3 regions of the Sphaerisporangium sp. NPDC049457 genome follow, and region 1 is predicted to be linked to each of the others. Evidence: riboswitches for the same ligand, from Rfam matches in the RefSeq annotation. Region 1 holds a riboswitch; each other region holds the start of a gene.
What was found. A riboswitch is a leader RNA that binds a small molecule or an ion and turns the genes downstream of it on or off. The one in region 1 is predicted to bind cyclic di-AMP.
Positions count from the first base shown of each region.

Region 2: it holds a riboswitch for cyclic di-AMP, as region 1 does, so the genes downstream of both, ACZ6QO_RS08285 (glycoside hydrolase family 25 protein) here and ACZ6QO_RS14545 (C40 family peptidase) in region 1, are expected to answer to the same signal.
Region 3: it holds a riboswitch for cyclic di-AMP, as region 1 does, so the genes downstream of both, ACZ6QO_RS34565 (C40 family peptidase) here and ACZ6QO_RS14545 (C40 family peptidase) in region 1, are expected to answer to the same signal.

Region 1 is NZ_JBVJHR010000008.1:111,101-117,371, reverse strand. It holds gene ACZ6QO_RS14560 (C40 family peptidase) at 1-829, shown strand, start outside; gene ACZ6QO_RS14555 (MFS transporter) at 796-2,130, opposite strand; gene ACZ6QO_RS14550 (ArsR/SmtB family transcription factor) at 2,127-2,702, opposite strand; cyclic di-AMP (ydaO/yuaA leader) riboswitch at 3,189-3,348, shown strand; gene ACZ6QO_RS14545 (C40 family peptidase) at 3,431-4,048, shown strand; gene ACZ6QO_RS14540 (hypothetical protein) at 4,243-5,067, shown strand; gene ACZ6QO_RS14535 (M48 family metallopeptidase) at 5,099-6,271, shown strand, end outside.
Region 2 is NZ_JBVJHR010000004.1:154,972-161,242, forward strand. It holds gene ACZ6QO_RS08270 (anhydro-N-acetylmuramic acid kinase) at 1-825, opposite strand, end outside; gene ACZ6QO_RS08275 (CHAP domain-containing protein) at 964-1,689, opposite strand; gene ACZ6QO_RS08280 (hypothetical protein) at 1,994-2,380, opposite strand; gene ACZ6QO_RS08285 (glycoside hydrolase family 25 protein) at 2,445-3,320, opposite strand; cyclic di-AMP (ydaO/yuaA leader) riboswitch at 3,333-3,477, opposite strand; gene ACZ6QO_RS08290 (LacI family DNA-binding transcriptional regulator) at 3,789-4,835, shown strand; gene ACZ6QO_RS08295 (hypothetical protein) at 4,858-5,061, opposite strand; gene ACZ6QO_RS08300 (PP2C family protein-serine/threonine phosphatase) at 5,418-6,271, shown strand, end outside.
Region 3 is NZ_JBVJHR010000028.1:72,422-78,692, reverse strand. It holds gene ACZ6QO_RS34580 (RDD family protein) at 1-504, opposite strand, end outside; gene ACZ6QO_RS34575 (RDD family protein) at 677-1,933, opposite strand; gene ACZ6QO_RS34570 (amino-acid N-acetyltransferase) at 2,157-2,702, opposite strand; cyclic di-AMP (ydaO/yuaA leader) riboswitch at 3,088-3,285, shown strand; gene ACZ6QO_RS34565 (C40 family peptidase) at 3,432-4,370, shown strand; gene ACZ6QO_RS34560 (helix-turn-helix domain-containing protein) at 4,441-4,689, opposite strand; gene ACZ6QO_RS34555 (winged helix-turn-helix transcriptional regulator) at 5,110-5,508, opposite strand; gene ACZ6QO_RS34550 (NADP-dependent oxidoreductase) at 5,636-6,271, shown strand, end outside.

The DNA.
Region 1 (6,271 bases):
CAAGGTGGTCGACCGCTACAACCTGGCCGGTGAGAACTGGAAGAAGGCCAGGAAGGAGTACAACTCCCTCAACGACCGGCTGAAGAAGGAACTCGGCCGCGTCGACGAACTGCGTCTCGGCCTGGTGTCGGTCGCGGTGAGCACCTACCAGTCCGGTGACGTCCTGTCCTGGTCGAACCTGATCACCCAGCCCGACCCCGAGTCGCTGCTCGCGGGGCTGGCGTCCGTGGACCAGATGTCGGCGGGCCGGTCGCGGACGATCACCGAGTACGAGCAGGCCACCCACTCGCTCAAAGGTCAGCGCGACAAGGCCAAGGGCGCCTACGACAAGGCCGTCAAGCTCCTGGACGACCTGCGCAAGCAGAAGAAGGACGTCGAGAAGCTGGTCGGGGAGCAAGAGCGGCTGCTTCGCCGGCTCAACGCCTACAACGCCGGCAATCCCAACAGTCTCGGCATCAAGTACACCGGACCGGCCTCCGGCAACGCCCGTGCGGCGCTGCAGTTCGCCTTCGCCCAGGTCGGCAAGCCCTACCGCTACGGCGGCACCGGCCCGGGCGCGTGGGACTGCTCGGGCCTCACCCAGGCGTCCTGGCGGGCCGCGGGGGTCAGCCTGCCCCGCACCGCCGCCCAGCAGTACTCCTGGGGCGCCTCCCGCAGGGTTCCGCTGAACGCCCTGCAGCCGGGCGACCTGCTCTTCAACGGCGGCCTCGGTCACGTCGGGATGTACGCGGGCGGCGGCAAGATGGTCCACGCGCCGCGCACCGGGGACGTCGTGAAGGTCGTGCCGCTCTCCAGCTACCGGGGCATCATCGGCGCCGTCCGCCCCTGACCGGCGCCCGGGGCCGTCAGGCCGGGGGAGGAGGGGAGGTCGCGGCGGCGCTTGAGGGGGCCGGTCAGCAGGATCAGGCCCGTCAGGGCGAGCATGGCCATGAAGACCCACATTGACGCGCGGGTGCCGATGGCGCCGCCGAGCGCCCCGCCGAGGAGCGCGCCGAGGGGGATGGTGCCGTAGTTGACGAACTGCATGCTCACCGACACCCGCCCAAGCAGATGCGGGGGAGTGTAGGTCTGCCGGAAACTCGCCTTGATGACGTTGCCCGCCACGACCCCCGCGACGACGACGAACCCGCCCGCCACCGCGAGCGCCAGCCCGCCCCCGCGGTTCGCCAGTGGGATGAGCAGCCCGAACGGCGCGCCGAGCAGCTCGCAGCCGATCATGGCGCGGGCGCTGCCGAAACGCCGGCACAGGAGGGTGGCGCACGCCGCGCCGGCCACGCCGCCCAGGGACATCGCGGCCAGCAGCCCGCCCACCGTTCCGGGGCTCACGCCGATTTCGCGCACCAGGAAGACCACGAGGATGGCCTGGTACCCCATCAGGCCGAGGTTGCTCGCGGCGCCGAAGACGGTGAGCACCCGCAGATAGGGGTCGCGCAGGACGAAGCGCATCCCCTCGCCGATCTCGTGCCGCAGCGTGGTCGTCCGCCGCTCCCTGCGGGCCGGGGTCTCCCGGGCCCTGATGCCGAGCAGGCAGAGGGCCGAGACCAGGAAGCTCACCGCGTCGCCGACCAGGGCGGCGACCGCGCCGAACGCCTGGGCGACGAGGCCCGCGACGCCGGGGCCCACCACCTGGACGGCCGACTCGCCGCCCTGGAGCTTGGCGTTGCCCTCAGGCAGGTCGGCCGGGCCCACGACGGCCGGCAGGTACACCTGGTAGGCCGTCTGGAAGAACACCTTCGCCGTGCCGGTCAGCAACGCGACCGCCAGCAGGTGGCCGATGGTGAGCAGGCCCAGCCAGGCCGCCGCCGGCACGCTGAGGAACAACAGGAACGAGGCGGCGTCGCAGGCGAGCATGATGGGCCTGCGCGGCAGCCGGTCGACCCAGGCCCCGGCGGGCAGGCCGATGATCAGCCAGGGGATCCACGCCGCGGCGGACAGCAGCGCCACCTCGAACGTGCTCGCGCGCAGGACCGTGATCGCGACCAGCGGCAGCGCGACCGAGGTCAGGGCGCTGCCGAGGCCGCTCGTGGTCTCGCCGGCCCACAGCAGCCGGAAATCGCGGTGGCGCAGCAACCCGCCACGGCGGCCGCGTGCCTTCGGCGCGGCGCCGGGGTCGGCGGTGAGGGCGCTCATGGCCGCGCCGGGACGGCGAAGGCGAAGACGAAGACCGGCTCGCGGTCGCGTCCGTCGTCGGGGATCTCGCGGGAGCCCCAGCGGCTGAGCAGTTCGAGGAACTGCTCCTCGAACTCGGCAAGCTCCTCCGGGGTGAGCCGCAGCCACTTGTCGGCGGAGAACGGGGCGTCCTGCCAGGCCTGCCGCGTCTCGTCGCTCGCGGCGTACCAGGCGCGGACCATGTTGACGTGGTGGTCGAGGTTGATGGACGCGGCCGCGCTGGCGATGGCGGCGGTGGCCGGGTCGCCGTCGAAGTCCGACTCGGTCCAGCGCATCTCCGCCGAGACGAGCCGCCACCATCGCTCACGCCGGTCGCGGGCCAGCTCGGGCGCTTCCTCGATCAGGCCGCTCGTGGCGAGGACGCGCAGATGGTGGCTGGCGTTGGCGACGGCCTGGCCGGTGTGCTCGGCCAGCATGCTCGCGGTGCAGGGGCCGTAGACCTTCAGCGCGTCCATCAGCCGCCTCCTCATGGGATGCGACAGGGCGGCCAGCACGCGTGAGTCGGTGATCTGTCGTACTTCTTGGTTCGCCATGACCTCACCCTGGCATACGCAATCGACTTTGTGCAATGACTCTTGCGTAATGAGCATTGCGCAGTAGTCGTTGTCCAACGGCTGTTGCGGAATAGGTGTCGCGCACCTGCCGGAGTCGTCGCCCACGGTCACCTCTCGGCCACCGTCCGCGCCCCGCGTGGACCGTTCCTCGCTCAGATCGCTCGCGACAGCTGTGACAGGAGTGACTGATGTGACTCAGTGCGGGTCACGTTTCGAGGTGTGTGAGGGGAATCACATTCGGGTAACAGATGCCCTTGTTGTGCAGGGGTTCCGTGATTTACAAGTCGCTTATTTGATCTATGACTCTTTGTCATGGCTTTGCCTCAATTTGAGGATCTGGGTAACTTCTGGGCCGCGGCGAGCACGCCATGCCGTCGCGAACCGGGCCGGTCTCACCGGTCCGGGTTCAGTACCACAATCCAGCGGTCACCGTCGCCTGATTCAGGCGTGAACCAGGCCCCCAGGGGCGGTGACCTGCCGAATCCGTGCGGCAAGGAGCACGGAACCGGGGACCCAATAGATCCTTTTTTTCGGGATCAGGGGTGAATCGACGTCTATGACGTCGTAGGGCTGCTTCCAGGCCCGAATCCGTCAGCTAACCCGGTAGGCATGAGTGGAAGAATCAAGGAGCGATCCTGTCCAGCACCACCCAGAACCCTCGTCTGTCGCGCATTGCCCGCTTCTCTCTCAGCGGTGTGGCACTCACCATGACGGCCTCCGTGGGGGCCGTCGCGACACAGGCGACGGCGGCTGACGCCACCACGGCGACCACCGCTCAGAGCTCTTCGGGACCGTCCGACGTCTACGGCCCCGCCGGGCTGATCGAGACGCCGAGCATCACCGGGGCGGAGGAGCCCACCGGCTCCGCCACGGTGAGCGAGGCGAGCGGCTCCGCCACCACCTCCAGCACGGCCAAGAGCAAGAGCAAGAGCACCGCGAAGCTCAGCCGGGCGGCGCGGCAGCGGATCAAGGCGCACACCGCCGTCGCGGTGGCCAAGAAGCAGATCGGCGACCCCTACCGCTGGGGCGCCAGCGGCCCGGGAGCGTTCGACTGCTCCGGCCTGATGGTGTACTCCTGGCGCAAGGCCGGCGTGAAGCTGCCCCGCGTCGCGGCCGGCCAGTTCCGCTCGGTTCGGAAGAAGATCTCCTGGAAGCACCTCAAGCCGGGCGATCTGATGTTCTTCTACGGGCTCGGCCACGTCGGCATGTACGTCGGGCACGGCAAGATGATCCACTCCCCGCACAGCGGCGCGCGGGTGCGGATCGACAAGCTGGCCGGCTACCGCAAGGCGTCGTTCGTCGGAGCCGTCCGCCCCGCCGCCTGACCCCGAGCGCTCCCCGGCGCCGCGACTCTGCCCGGTCGGTGCCCCCACCGCCGGTCGACCAGAGCGGTCCGTCCCCCGGCCGCGAGGTCGTGAAGGCCCCGTCCGTCTCTCCCCCTCGAGGCGGCCGGGGCTTTCGCACGTCCACGCCCCCGCCATACCGATATGGGGCGAGAGCGAGCAGGTAGATTGCCCGCATGCGCGTCGTGTGGCTCTGGGCCGTCCTGGCGGGGCTGCTGGCCGTGCTGACCGGTCCCGTCGCCGCCGGCGACGACCTCGGGCGGCGGGCGCGGGCGGTGATCAGGGAGCATCCCGAGATCTGGTCCGGCGCGCGGACGTTCCACGGCGAGCGCTCGCTGGTGGTCCTGGCGCCGGGGGCGGGCCTGTCCGGGCCTGCCGACCTGGCGCGCCGGGCCGACCGCGCGAGTCTGCTCGTGGCCCGCGTCGCCGGTCCGGTGCGCCCGCTGGTCCTGGTGCCCGCGACCACCGCGCAGGCGGCCGTGCTGGCCGCCCCGGCGTCGGTGAGCGGCCTCGCGGCGGTGGCGGGCGCCGACCGGGTGATCGTCGAGCCGCGGTCGTTCGCCCGGCTCAGCGAGGTGGGACGCGACGTCGTGCTCGCCCACGAGATCACCCACCTCGCCACCGGAGCGGCGCTCGACGGGCGCACCCCGAAGTGGCTGGTGGAGGGGTTCGCCGACTACGTGGGCTACCTCGACGCCGGCATCCCGGTGCGCCGCGCCGCCGCCGAGCTGGCCGGCGAGGTGCGCGCCGGGCGGACGCCCTCGGAGCTTCCCGGCCCGGACGCGTTCGCCGCCGGCTCGGCGCGGCTCGCCCAGGCGTACGAGGAGGCCTGGCTCGCCTGCCGGTATGTCGCGGGGCGCTTCGGCGAGCGCGCCCTGGTGACCCTCTACCGTGAGTCCAGGCACGGCGACGTGCGAGCGGCGCTGTCCCGTACGCTCCGCATGAGCCTCGCGGAGTTCACCGCCGCCTGGCGACAGTACGTCCGAGCCCAGCTTCGGTGATCACGGGCGCGGTGACGGGGCAGGGGAGAGCATGCACGGAAACGACGGGGCCGATCGCGTGGCGGAGCCGGCCGAGGACGCCCGCGCGGGCGCCGGCCCGGGGTCGCGCGCGGCCGGCGCCGCTCTGGTCGTGCTCGGCGCGGCGCTGGCGGCCGTGGTCGCCGTCACCACGCCGTGGCGCCCGCTGCCCGCCTCCGCCCCCGCCGTCGCGCCCGACCCCGCGCGCGACTTCACCGCGGCACAGATCGCGCGCGCCGACGCCTTCGACGCCGCCGTCAACGTGCCGGTGTACCTGTCGCTGGCGGTGACGCTCGCCGTCGCCGGCGTGCTGGTCGCGACCCCGGCCGGCGCGTGGGTCGTGGAACGCATCCAAGGGCCGTGGTGGCTGCGCGCGCTGCTCGGCGTCGTCGCCCTCTCCGCCGTCAGCCTGGCGATCAAGTGGCCGCTCGGCATGTGGTACGAGACCCGCCTGCGCCAGTACGGCCTGTCCACCCAGCACTGGCCCGCGTGGTCGGCCGACCGGCTCAAGAGCTTCGCCGTCCAGACCGCGCTCGTCGCGATCATGGTGCTCGCGGTCGTCTGGCTGGCCCGCCGCGCCCCGCGCCGCTGGTGGGCGCCCGCGGCGGCCGGGGCGTTCCTGCTCACCGTGGCCGCGTCGTTCGTCTACCCGCTCGTCGTGGAGCCGCTGTTCAACGACTTCACCCCGCTTCCTCCCGGCCGGCTGCGCTCGGAGCTGATCGCCATGGCCGACCGCGACGGCGTCCCGGTGGAGGACGTCCTGGTCGCCGACGCCTCCCGCAGGACCACGGCGCTCAACGCCTACGTCTCCGGCTTCGGCGCCACCCGCCGCATCGTCGTCTACGACACACTGCTGCGCGCCCCGGCAGGCGAGGTCGAGCTGGTCGTGGCGCACGAGCTCGGCCACGCCAAGCGCGGCGACGTCCTGTACGGCACGCTGATCGGCGCCCTCGGAGCCGCCGCGGGAGCCTGCCTGCTGTACCTGGTGGTCTCGCTGCCCGCGATCAGGCGCCGCACGGGCGTCGCGTCGGCGGCCGACCCCCGCGCGGTCGGCGTCCTGCTGGGCCTGATGAGCCTGGCCACCGTGCTGTCCGGGCCGGCGGAGAACCTCGTCAGCCGCCAGATCGAGGCCAGGGCCGACGTCCACGCGCTCGACCTCACCCGCGACGCCGCCACGTTCGCCGCG
Region 2 (6,271 bases), on a different contig from region 1:
GGTCAGGGTCGCGACGAGGTCGGCGGCGCCGGGCCGGGTGCCCGCCTTCGCCATCGCCTCCTCGACGTGGCCCAGGTGGAACAGTTCCTTGCCGGTGCTCTTCGGGGCGGGCAGCCGGTAGTACGGCTCGCCGAGCAGGACCGCGAGAAGGCCCTCGTCGACGGAGCCCGAGGCGGCGATGCGCCCGTCCACGTCGAACCCGCGGTCGTTCAGCCTCCGGCTCGCCACGACGGCGTCGATGAGCGCGTTCGCCGGCCCGATGTCGTAGGCGACGATGTCGCCGGGGCCGCGCAGCACCGTCATGTTCGAGATCCCGCCCAGGTTGAGCGCGGCGGCGGCGCCGCCGGAGTGGCCGGCGAGCAGCAGGACGTCGAGCAGGCAGACGAGCGGAGCGCCGTTCCCGCCCGCCGCGATGTCGCGGACGCGCACGTCGGACAGGACGGGCGCGCCCGTGCGTTCGGCGATCCACGCGGCGCCGCCGATCTGCAGGGTGCCAAGGGCGTGCGCGCCTTCGACCCAGTGGAACACCGTCTGCCCGTGGGAGACGATCAGGTCGACCGGCCCGGCCCGGCCGATCGCGGCGGCCGCGGCCTCGGCGAAGCTCTGACCGATGAGGGTGTCGAGCCGGCACACCTCGCCGAGCGTGGTCGCCGACGGGGGAAGCGCCTCGGCGAGGCGGGCGCGGAGCCCGGCGGGGTAGGGCGTGGACGCGGTGAACTCGACCACTCCGCTGAGCGTGCCACCGGCGTACGCGGGGTCGAAGTCGACCAGGGCCGCGTCGACGCCGTCATGGGAGGTTCCGGAGATCATGCCGAGGATCCTCATGACGGCCCTCCGACGCTCGACGCCTGCCCGGTCCTCTCTTGTCGACACTATCGGCAGGCCGCGGGCCTCCCGCGTCACCGGTGCCGGGTCGCGCGGGGCCGGTCTGCCATGTCAGGGAGTTTCGCGGGCGCCGGCCTGTCAGGTCAGGGAGCGGTGCCGCCTGGCGCGCCTGCGGTGGCGGCCGTGGGACACGGCCGCGCGCCCGGTCCGGGTCACGTGGCTCATCACCAGAACGGATCCGAGCAGGATGGTCACGACTCCCGTCGCCATCGCCGCCGCGTCCTCCGGGCCGGAGAACCCGAACACCGGCTGTGCCCGTGCCACCGCGCCCGCCGCGGCGTTCGACCCGGCCGACGCCCCGTCCGCCGCCGGCATGACCGGCGCGTCGGTGCGGCTCCGGTTCTCCAGGACCTTGCGCGGCAGGCCGTAGCCGACGACCTTGCTCTCATCGCGGACCTTGCGCTTCAGCCACACCTTGTCGACGTTGGCCTCGATGGTGTGGATGTTGCCGTTCTCCACCTTCTCGACCACGCCGACATGGTCGATCTTGCCGATCTTCTTGGAACCCGCCCAGTCGTAGAACACGAGCGCGCCGGGCTCGGGGACGTCCGACCACGCTCCCTGCTCTTTGAACCAGTTCGCGTGGGACGGCGTCCAGGCGAACTGGCCGACGTAGTCCTGGACGCCCGCCTTGTCGGCCGCCCAGGCGATGAACATGTCGCACCAGGGTGCGTTCTTGTACTGAGGGTCGCGGTCGACGTTGCCCGCGTACCAGCTGCCGAACTTGGTGTACTGACCCGCCTTCTCGCGATAGCCCAGTTCCGGGCGTATCGCTTCGAGTAAGCCATCAGCGATCGGATCCACTACTTCGGGGTCTCCTCTGCGCGATCCGCCCGCCGGGAGGCGACGCCTGCGTACGGGAACGATCCAACGGTGACGCCGACCGGGCGCACTGCCACGGTCACCCTCGCGGAGACGCGGTTCCCCGGCTTCCGATCTCCACGGCGCGGCCCTTGACCTGGCGGCCGCCTCGGAGCGCGGACCGCTTACCGAGCACTGTAATAGATCATAAGCGACAAAGTATTAAGAACGCCGGAATTCACCCAAGTGATCAAACACCGCCGCATCACGACATTCCGGACAGCCAACGGCGGGATGACATCGCCGCTCAGTGCCCGGAATCGCCGTGCGCGCCGTCCTCGGCGTGCGGACCGGAGTCCGCCGGCGCCTGCTCGGCGCGGAGGGTGAAATCAGCGGTGCGGACCTCGCCCTCATGACGGAAGTCGAGGAACAGCCGGTAGTCGCCGCCGCTCGGCGCCTCGGCGTAGAAGACGATCTCAGGCCCGGGCTTGGTCCTGCCGTCGCCCGGCACGCCGTCGGGATGGACGTGCAGGTAGGCCAGGTCTCGGGCGCGCAGCGCCACGAGGTGGCCGTACGCCCCGAGGTAGGGCTCAAGGCCGGTGACCGGCGCGCCGTTCCTGGTGACCTTCAGGGTGAGCCTGCTCGCCCGCCCGGGGGTCAGGTCGCCGTCGAGGGTGACGGTGTAGCCGTCCACATGGGCCGTCCGGCTGGGTTCATGCGCGGCCGACGGCGTCATGACCGGCCGGCGCCGCGTGCTCTCAGCGGCGGCCGAGGGCGCGCAGCTGGTCGGGGGTCAGGGGGGAGACGTTCTGGTCGACGGGAACGTCGGTGTACTGGTGGATGGTCCAGGACTTCCAGTCCGCGGGCGGCGTGACGTCGCCCTTCGCCCTGCCGTAGTAGGCGACCCACAGGGGATAGGCGGCCAGGCCGTGTCCGTAGGTGTCGGCGAAGTTCCAGCCGCTGTAGAACAGCGGGGTGACGCCGGTCTCGGCCTTCACATGGGCGAGCCAGGTCTTGGCCCAGGCGTTGACGTGCTCGACGGACTCGCCGTCGGCGGTCTCCAGGTCCAGCACCAGCAGATCACCGCGCTCGGCGGGCTGTGAGTCCACCACAGACAGGAAGTAGTCGGCCTCGGCGATGGGGTCGTTGCTGGGATGACCATAGTGGTACGCGCCCCGGACGATGCCCTTCTTGCCCAGTTCCCGCCAGTGGCGGGCGAAAGCCGAGTCGCGGAAGGTCAGGCCCTCGGTGGCCTTGATGATGCCGAACTTCGCCGGGCTCGCGCTCCAGTCGTGATCGGCCTCGTAGGCGGAGACGTCCTGGCCGTAGGTGTGGTCCGGGGTGAGGTCCGTCGGCGCGGCCTCCGCCGGACCGGTCAGCACGAAGGCGGCCGCGGCCGCGGACACGGCCAGCGTCGTGATCGCGACGGCGGCGCCGCGGCGCCTGCGCGCGAGGTTCGAAAGGACGCCGGAAAGGCTCAGGCGTGTACCGGGGAGGCTCGAGCGGGTACCGGAGAGGTCCGGGCGTGTGCCGGAGGGGTTCGGGCGGTCCCCGGGGGGGCTCGGGCGGTCCTTGGAGAGGTGCAGGCGGTCGCCGAGGGAGCGGACGACCAAGGAAAGCCGGTAGGTGGGCATGAAGGGGCGTACTCCTAGCTTCCTTACCGCTTACCGGGTTAGCTGACGGGTTCGGGCAGGAAGTGCCCTACGGTGCGCCCTGGGGCCGGCGCTCCGATTCACCCCGGAAGACTTGGGTCCCCGGTTCCGCGAGGCGCGGATTCAGCGGGCGCGTGACCCCGCCGGGACGGAGTCCCATGGGGTACGCGCGGTGTGGGCAACGAACCGGCAACGGGTACGACGGCGAGAGCCATCGGCACGTATACCGTGTCCGCTAAAGGTACATGCAACACCATAAGGGTGTAAACATGGACAAATCGCCCACAAGGCGTCGCGACCTCGCCGGCGGGCACGCCGAACGCCGTCCGCCGGAGGCCGAGACGTTCGGGGCACGAGGAGATGAGCGCCGATGACCGAGGGCGGCGCCATGGCGGGCGACACAGCCGCCCACATCGGAAACACGCGGTCATCGGCGGCTAAGCTGCTGGCATGACCGCTTCGCGCGAGTCGCCTCCTGCGGCAGGGCACCGTTCCCCCCTCACCATCGCGGAGATCGCCGAGCTGGCCGAGGTGTCGATCTCGACGGTGTCCAAGGTCGTCAACGGCAAGGCCGAGGTCTCACCGGGCACCCGCGCGACCATCGAAAGGATCATCGAGGAGCACGGCTACCGGCGCCGCAGAAAGCCGGCGAGCCGGACCTCGATGGTCGAGCTCGTCTTCCACGAGCTGGAACCGGCGGCCGGCTACGCGATGGAGATCATCAGCGGCGTGGAGGCGGTGGCGCGGGAGCACCGGCTCTCCCTCCTGCTGTCGCAGCTCCTGGGCCGGCGGGTCGCCGACCCCGAATGGTTCGAAGGCATCCTGCACCGGCGTCCGTCGGGGTTGATCGCCGTGTTCTCCGGGTTCACCCGCGACCAGCTGCAGCGGCTACGCGACCGGAACATCCCCCTGGTCCTGCTGGACCCGACCGGCGAACCGGGTCACGGGGTGCCGTCGGTGGGCGCCGGCAACTGGAGCGGAGGCCTCACGGCCACCCGTCACCTGCTCGAACTGGGGCATCGGCGCATCGCCGTCATCACCGGGCCCCGGCAGCTGCTGTCGGCCAGAGCACGGCTGGACGGCTACCGCGCGGCGATGGACGAGGCCGGCGTGCCGGTGCATCCGTCCTGGGTGCGCGAGGCGGAGTTCCTGCTGGAGGCCGGCATCGAGAACGCCCTCGATCTGCTGGCCCTCCCCGAACCGCCGACCGCCGTCTTCGCCTCCAACGACAGCCAGGCCATGGGCGTCTACCAGGCCGCGGCCAAGCTGGGCCTGCGCGTTCCCGACGATCTCAGCGTGGTCGGCTTCGACGACCTGACACCGGCGCGGTGGGTGACCCCTCCGCTCACCACCGTCCGCCAGCCGCTCAGGGAGATGGGGACGGCCGCCGCGTCCATGGTGATCGCACTCGCCCGCGACGAACCGCTGTCGCACAACCGCCTCATCCTGACCACCGACCTGATCGTCCGCCAGAGCACCGCCGCTCCCCGGAGGTGACGCCGGAGCCGGGCGGCGCGTGTCAGGCCGAGGTCGGCCTCTCGTATCCCTCGTCCTCTCCGTAGACGTCCTTGTCGGGATCGCCTTCCGGCTGGTTCGCCGGATCGGTGGGCGAAGGAGCGAACTCGCCGGCGAAGTCGGGTTCGTCGTGGATGTCCTCCTGTCGCGCTCTGCGGTCCGCGAGCGGGATGCCCTCGTCGTCCGGCCGGGATTCAGGGTGTGACATGGTTCCTCCCAAGAGACGGCGACGCCGCGCACCGGAAGCGCCCGGCGACGGTCCTGCCTGCGTACCCCACGATGACCTGCTCAATCGGCGGCACGCCTGAACCCGCCAGACGCTTCGGCGCGCGATCGGCCAAGGACGATCTACCGGGGACGGGAAGCGCCGTCCGCCGCCGAGGGGTGTTCCGCGCCGGACGGTGTAGGCCGCAGAGCCGTGGGCAGATCGCACGACGAGCCCTCCGGCTTCCCGGCCGGTAGGCGACGATGGGCGTTCGGACGCGCGGTCGCCGGCCGATCGCGGGGCACCGGGTCGTCGGACAAAGAGCACTGAGGTTCATCAAGGGACGCGGGTGGTCGCATGTGGCCGGGAACACCGGGAACACCGGGGACGTGGTAGACACCGGAACGGCGCGGATGCTCGCCGGGCTGCTGGACGACAGCCACGTGGCGGCCTTCGAGGATGTGCCTTCCTTGGTTCGGCGGCACGCGAGCCGGGCCGGCCTGTGCGGCGTGCTGATCTATCTCGTCGACCTGCAGCAGGAGGTGCTCCGCCTGCTCACCGGTCGCGGAGACGACGCCGGGCAGGGCGCGCAGTCCGAGCCGGCCGAGCTCAGGATCGACACGACGCCGGCCGGCCGGGCCTTCCAGGAGATACGGATCCTCGAGCTCACCGGCGCCGTGGGGCGGCCGGCCCATTGGTGGGTGCCGTTGCTGGACGGCACGGAGAGGCTCGGAGTCCTGCGGGTGTCGGCCGCCGAGCACCGCCACGCCTCGCGCGACGACATGCTGGCCCTGGCGTCGCTGGTCGCGCTGCTGGTGGTGAGCAAGCGCTCCCACAGCGACTCCTACGCACGGCTGGTGCGCACCCGGCCGATGCACGTCGCCGCGGAGATGCAATGGAACCTCATGCCACCGCTCACCTTCGCCTGCCGGCAGGTGGTCATCAGCGCCGCCCTGGAACCGGCCTACGAGGTCGGCGGAGACGCCTTCGACTACGCCGTCGCCGGCGAGAAGGCGCACCTGAGCATCTTCGACGCCATGGGCCATGACGTCTCGGCCGGGCTCACCGCCTCCCTGGCGGTCGCCGCCTGCCGCAACAGGCGCCGCCAGGGCGCCGGCCTGGTGGAGACCAGCGAGGCGATCGGACACACCCTGATCGAGGAGTTCGGCCGGGCCACCCGCTTCGTCACCGCGATATTGGCCGATCTGGACCT
Region 3 (6,271 bases), on a different contig from region 1:
CATGACCTTCTTGCCGATGGTCTGGCCGTCCTTGGAATGCAGGACGTAGTCGTAGGCGGCGTACGCGCCGTAGGCGATGATCGCCGAGATCAGGCCCGGGACGAAGGTGGAGCCCACCGCGAGCCCGGGGTTGGCGAGAATCTCCTCCGTCGAGGGCACGAAGAGCGGCGTGAGGATCGCGCCCAAGATGTAGTACAGAACGCCGAAGATCAGGGTGTCGATGATCCTCGCGACCCACCGCTCCCACCACTCGGCGAGCGGCGCGGGGGCGCCGGGAGGAAGCGGAGCGCCCTGGGGAGCACCGTAGGGAGCGCCGTAACCCTGGGGGGCGCCGTACCCGCCCTGCGGAGCGTCGTAGCCACCCTGGGGAGCGCCATAGCCACCCTGGGGGTCGCCGTAGCCGGGCTGAGGAGCGCCGTAGCCTCCGCCCTGGGGGTTCCCGTATGGCTGGCCCGGCCCCTGCCGCGGGTCATAGGGACCGCCGGGGGGTGGTTCTGCCGTCATTTGATCACCTTTCGCGACTGCGAAGGAAGCTGCGGTTCGTGCAAGGTCCTATCGCATGTAGGGGTATGTCCGTTACCTTTTGGCCAAGCTCGTCGCCATCAGGGGCGAAGAGGCCCGGTTCAAATACGCAAACGAGGCCGGAGGAACGCCCCCCGGCCCCGGTCGCGCGTACTTACTTGATCTTCACGACGACGGTGTTGGCGACCTTGTCGTGCAGACACTGCTGGAGCGGCTTGTCCCAGAACTGCCACAAGACGTTGACCAGGTAGAACACCCACGTGATCCGGCCCACGACCGGGATCCACGCGAGCAACTGGAAGCCCCACAGGACGCCGGCGCGCTTGACCGCCACGTCCGAGGCCAGCCCGCCCTGCACGGAGCCGCCCACCGGCACGACCTTGATGCCCATGACGATCTTGCCGACGGTCTGACCCCGCTGCTTGGTCATCAGGAACTCGTAGCCGATCCAGAACACCCCGGCCAGGATCGCCGTCAGCAGGCTGGCGAGGAAGATCCCGCCTCCCGGGGTGATCGCCCCGGTGGAGGGATCGAAGCTCGGCGAGGTGATGATGATCGCGGCCAGCACGAAGTTCAGGATCACGTACGGGATCACGAGGATGACCATGTCCACGAGGCGGGCGAGGAGGCGCTGCCACCACTCGGCCAGCGGCGCGGGGGCGCCCGGAGGCTGCACGCCGGTCGCGGGGTAGGCCTGCTGGTAACCCGCGGGGCCATAACCCTGCTGTCCGTACTGCGGCTGGCCATAGCCCTGCTGCTGGCCGTAGCCCGCCCCGTACGGAGGCGCCTGCTGGGCGTACTGGGCCTGGCCGTACTGGCCGCCCTGCTGGTCCTGACCGCTCTGCTGCCCGTACTGCGGCTGCTGACCGTACTGCCCCTGCTGCTGGCCGTAGCCCTGCTGCTGACCGTAACCCTGCTGGGCCGCGGCCTCCTGCTGGCCGTACTGGGCCTGCTGGCCATAGCCCTGGCCCTGCTGGCCGTACTGCTGCTGGCCGTAGCCCTGGCCCTGCTGGCCGTACGCGCCCTGCTGCTGCCCATAGGGCGACTGCGCCGCCTGCTGGCCGTAGCCCTGCTGGCCTTCCTGCTGGCCGTAGCCCTGCTGGGCCCCGGCGTCCTGCTGGCCGTACTGCCCGTAGGACTGCTGGCCGTACTGCTGCTGCTGGCCGTATGCCTGCTGCCCCTGCTGCCCCTGCTGGCCGTACTGCTGCTGACCGTAGCCCTGCCCCTGCGGCTGCTGAGGGTAGGAGGGCTGGCCGTAGGCTCCGGTGCCGCCCTGCTGCTGGCCGTAGGAGCCCGGCTGCCCGTAAGAACCCGTTCCCGCCTGCTGCCCGTACGCTCCCTGCTGGCCGTAGCCCTGCTGGGGGTAGGCGGCGTGCTCGGAGGTCGGCTGGGGACGGTGGACGACGGTCACCTCCGGATCGATGCCCGGGGGGTTCTGCTGCCCATATTGCGGAGAGCCGGATGACGAATGACCGTCGTCCGGCTCATCGCGTGGGTACGGCGGCTGTCCGGTGCTCACCGTGTCACCTCACTTCGGCTTCGCACGTGGCCTCTGTCAGGCGCACATGCCGTGATGTTGCCAAGGTAGCGACAGCGGCATCAACAGTCACCTTTCCATTCCGTCACCCAGGCGGTCAAGATCGGGGACTCAGATGCAGCAACATGCGCGTGTTCCCCAGCGTGTTCGGCTTGACGTGCTCCAGCTCGAGGAACTCGGCGACGCCCTCGTCGTAGGAGTCCAGCAGCTCGGCGTAGACCTCCGGCGACACCGGCGTGCCCTGGATCGGGACGAACCCATGCCTGGCGAAGAACTCGACCTCGAAGGTCAGGCAGAAGACGCGCTGGACGTCCAGCTCGCGGGCGGCGTCGATGAGCGCCGAGACGATCATGTGACCGATGCCCAGGCCGCGGCAGCCGATGTCGACGGCGACCGTGCGGATCTCCGCCAGGTCCTCCCAGAGCACGTGGAGCGCCCCGCAGCCCACGACCGCGCCGCCGCGCTCGGCCACCCAGAATTCCTGGACGTCCTCGTAAAGGGTCACCGTCGCCTTGCGCAGCAGACGGGGCCCGTCGCCGGAGTAGGTGTCGACCAATCTCCTGATCGCCCGGACGTCGGAGGTGCGGGCCCGCCTGACGACGGGCGCGCCTGCGGCTGGTCCGGGCTGCGCGGCCTGCTCCATGAGGGGCCAGCGTATCCGCCCCGCCGGCGGGCGGCCTTCGCCGCCTTCGCCGCCGCCGGTCGCCTATAACGGGCCGTCCGAAACAACTGCCAACTGCCCACCGAGATCGCACAGCGTCACCTTCCGGGTGCAGCCGGTACGCGCGGCCCGGCGGCGGGGGACGGCGGGGGCCACATGGTGCCGGACCTGCGGATTTCCGCGACGCCGGCACTCGGAGAGAAGGTAACCGCAGCTCGGCACGGGTGCGCGGCGGTCAAAGGCGTGATCTCTCCGTGATGCGCCGGTTGTGCAACCTCAACAGAATTCGCAGTTCTGGTTGAGCAGGAACCTGGACTGCACTAGTGTCCAGCGTCAATGTCGGTCATCGCGACGCGGTGACCGCACCGCCTAATTCCCGCTTCGTCCGAACGGCGGGAAACCGGGGACCCAAAGGTGGGAGACGGGGGAAACCCCGGCGACCCCCACCGCCCCCTGGGGTGAATCCGAGAGGGAGGCATCGCGATCCTCCATGGTCATGTTCTCGGTAGGGCTGCTCCGGCCCGAACCCGTCAGCTAACCCGGTAAGCGGCCGAGGAGAGGAGCTTGTTGGTGCAGCCCAGGCGCACACCCGGAAAAAGCGCGGGCGGACATGCCCGTGGACGAGAGCACGGCGTCCGTGCCCGGTTCGGGGGCGCCTCGAAGACGTCCTGGCGTCTTCCCCGCCGCATAGCGCTGGTCACCGCGGCCCTGATGGCCGTGACGTTCGGCTCGCCGCTCGTCTCCGCGACCGCCGAGCCCAAGCCCAGCCTCAACGAGCTCAAGAAGCAGGTCGAGCACCTCTACAACGAGATCGAGTCGCTCACCGAGCAGTACAACGGCCAGAAGGAAAAGCTCAAGCAGGCGCAGCGCTCGGCGGAGCTGGCCAAGAAGACCCTCGCCAAGAGCGAGGCCGACCTGGAGGCCAAGCGCGCCAAGGCCGGCCTGTACGCCCAGGACGCCTACATGACGGGCGGCTTCGGCTCGCCGTTGAGCCTCGCCATGTCCGACAACCCGGACGCCTACCTCGACCGCGTGGCCACGACCTACGCCCTGCAGTTGCAGCAGGGCGAGGAGGTCGCCCAGATCGGCAAGGCGATGGCGATCGCCGAGCGCGCGAAGGCCGGCGCCAAGGCCCGCGAGGCCGAGGTGAAGAAGCTCGTCTCCAACCTGTCGTCGCAGCGCGACAAGATCCGCGGCCTGGTCGCCAAGACCGAGAGCCGCCTGTTCAAGCGGGCGCTGTCCCAGGCCGGCCAGTCGTTCGGCAGGGCCACCCGCATCGACATTCCGATCCCCGGCGACGGCAAGGCCGCCCAGGCCGCCAAGTGGGCGCTGACGCAGCAGCTCAAGCCGTACGTCTGGGGCGCGGCCGGGCCGAGCACCTACGACTGCTCCGGCCTGGTCATGTGGGCCTACCAGAAGGTCGGCATCAGCCTGCCGCACTACACCGGCGACCAGTGGACCGCGGGCACGCAGGTGTCCCGCGATGACCTGCGCCCGGGCGATCTGGTCTTCTTCTACAGCGACCTGCACCACGTCGGCATCTACATCGGCGGCGGCATGATGGTGCACGCGCCGCGCACCGGTGACGTCGTCCGGGTGGTCCCCCTCGGCAACCGCCCGTTCGCGGGCGGGGTTCGCATCGCCGACTAGCGCGTGCCACCGGAGGCCGCCCGCCGGCGGCCCCGCGTGTCAGGCCGACGGCGCCGCACCGCCCGAGCCGTCAGATGAGGCGGCGCCGCGCCGCCCAGGCCACGGCCTCGATGGCGGTGGCCACGCCTATGCGGTCGCAGATGCCGCGCAGGCGGCGCCGCACCGTGCGACCGCTCACGTCGAGCCGCCGCCCCACCCTGTCGACGGTCACGCCCTTGGCCAGTTCGGCGAGCAGCAGAAGATCGTCATCGCTCAGTCCTACACCGTCTGATCCCGAAGGAATGCCATTCCCTCGGGAAACCAGATCCGGATACGCCATCGGGTGTCCTCCCCCACGACGAACTCGGCAACATACTGAATGCTTCGGCCCGCCCGTCAGGAACGTTAAACGCCGCGTTGAAAGGTCGTCAAGCACTGACCTCGATACCCATGACGTTTGTGATTGACATACCAGTGCATATGTGAACTACTCATGACACGTCCCCGCACCCACCGGTTCGGGATGAGGACGGCGCTGATCATGGACGCCGGCCGCACCGACCGCGATGAGGCGCCACCGCGGCGCTGGTGGAGGCCGGGTACGGCGGGGCCGCCCACCGGGACACCTCGGCTCGGGGATATAAGAACGGCAGCCTATACGTCGAATTCGACCCGCGAAACCCTCGGGACTTTCTGACCATTTCTCGCCCGCCACGGCCGCGGGCGTAACACGGCCGGTACACGAGATTTGCCGCGTGGATCACCGCGCCGCGTCGTATTCGGCGCGCGCCGCCTCCACGTCCTCGATATGGATCTCCGCCCACTGCTTGATCGCCAGCATCACCGGCTGAAGGCTGCGGCCCAGCGGTGTGAGCTCGTAGTCGACGCGCACCGGCACGGAAGGCGTGACCGTCCGGCTGACGATGCCATCGCGCTCCAGGGTGCGCAGGGTCTGCGTGAGCATCTTCTGGCTGACCCCGGCGATGACCCGGGCCAGGTCGCGGTACCGCAGCGGGCCGTCGCCGAGCGCGGCGAGCACCAGGCCGATCCACTTGTCGCTGAGGGTGTCCAGCAGCTTCCGCGTCGGGCACTCCGCGATGAACGCGTTGTAGGCGATCTTGGCTTCTTCGCGCCGCTCCGCCGCCGTGCGGGTTCCCATGCGTTTCCTTCACGTTCCTTCTCGTCGGTTAGGCACTTGCGGGTGCCTACTTCCCATCGGAGAGTAACTCTTCTTGAGTATGTGCCAGGAATGTCGCCCACGATGGACCTTCACGAAGGGATCGATCATGCGCATGCTCGTAGTAGAGGAGTTCGGCGGCCCGGAGGCGCTCCGCGTCGCCGACGCGCCCGTCCCCGAGGCGGTCGGCGGGCAGATCCGCGTCAAGGTCGCCGCCGCGGCCGTCAATCCGGTGGACCTGGCGACCAGGTCGGGAGTGCTGGTGGCGGCCGGCCTGATGGAACCGCACGGGGTCAAGGGCCTCGGATGGGATGTGGCAGGAACGGTGGACCAGGTCGGCGAGGGGGTCACCGGCTTCCGGCCGGGCGACCCGGTGATCGGCATGTCCGCCGGGGTGGAGCCGTCGTCCGCCGCCCAGGCCGAGTACATCGTCCTGGACGCGGAGACGGTCGCGCCGGCGCCGCACGGCGTGCCGGCCATCGAGGCGGCCACGCTGCCCCTCAACGGCCTGACGGCCGCCCAGGCGCTGGACCTCCTCGGCCTGCGCGCCGGCGGCACGCTGCTCGTCACCGGCGCGGCCGGCGGGGTCGGCGGGTACGCCGTGCAGCTCGCCGCCTCCGCGGGCATCGACGTGGTGGCGGTCGCCGGCGAGAAGGACGAGGACCTGGTGCGCGGGCTCGGCGCCCGGTGGTTCGTCCCCAGGGACGCCGACCTGTCCTCGGCGGTGCGCGAACTGGTGCCCGGC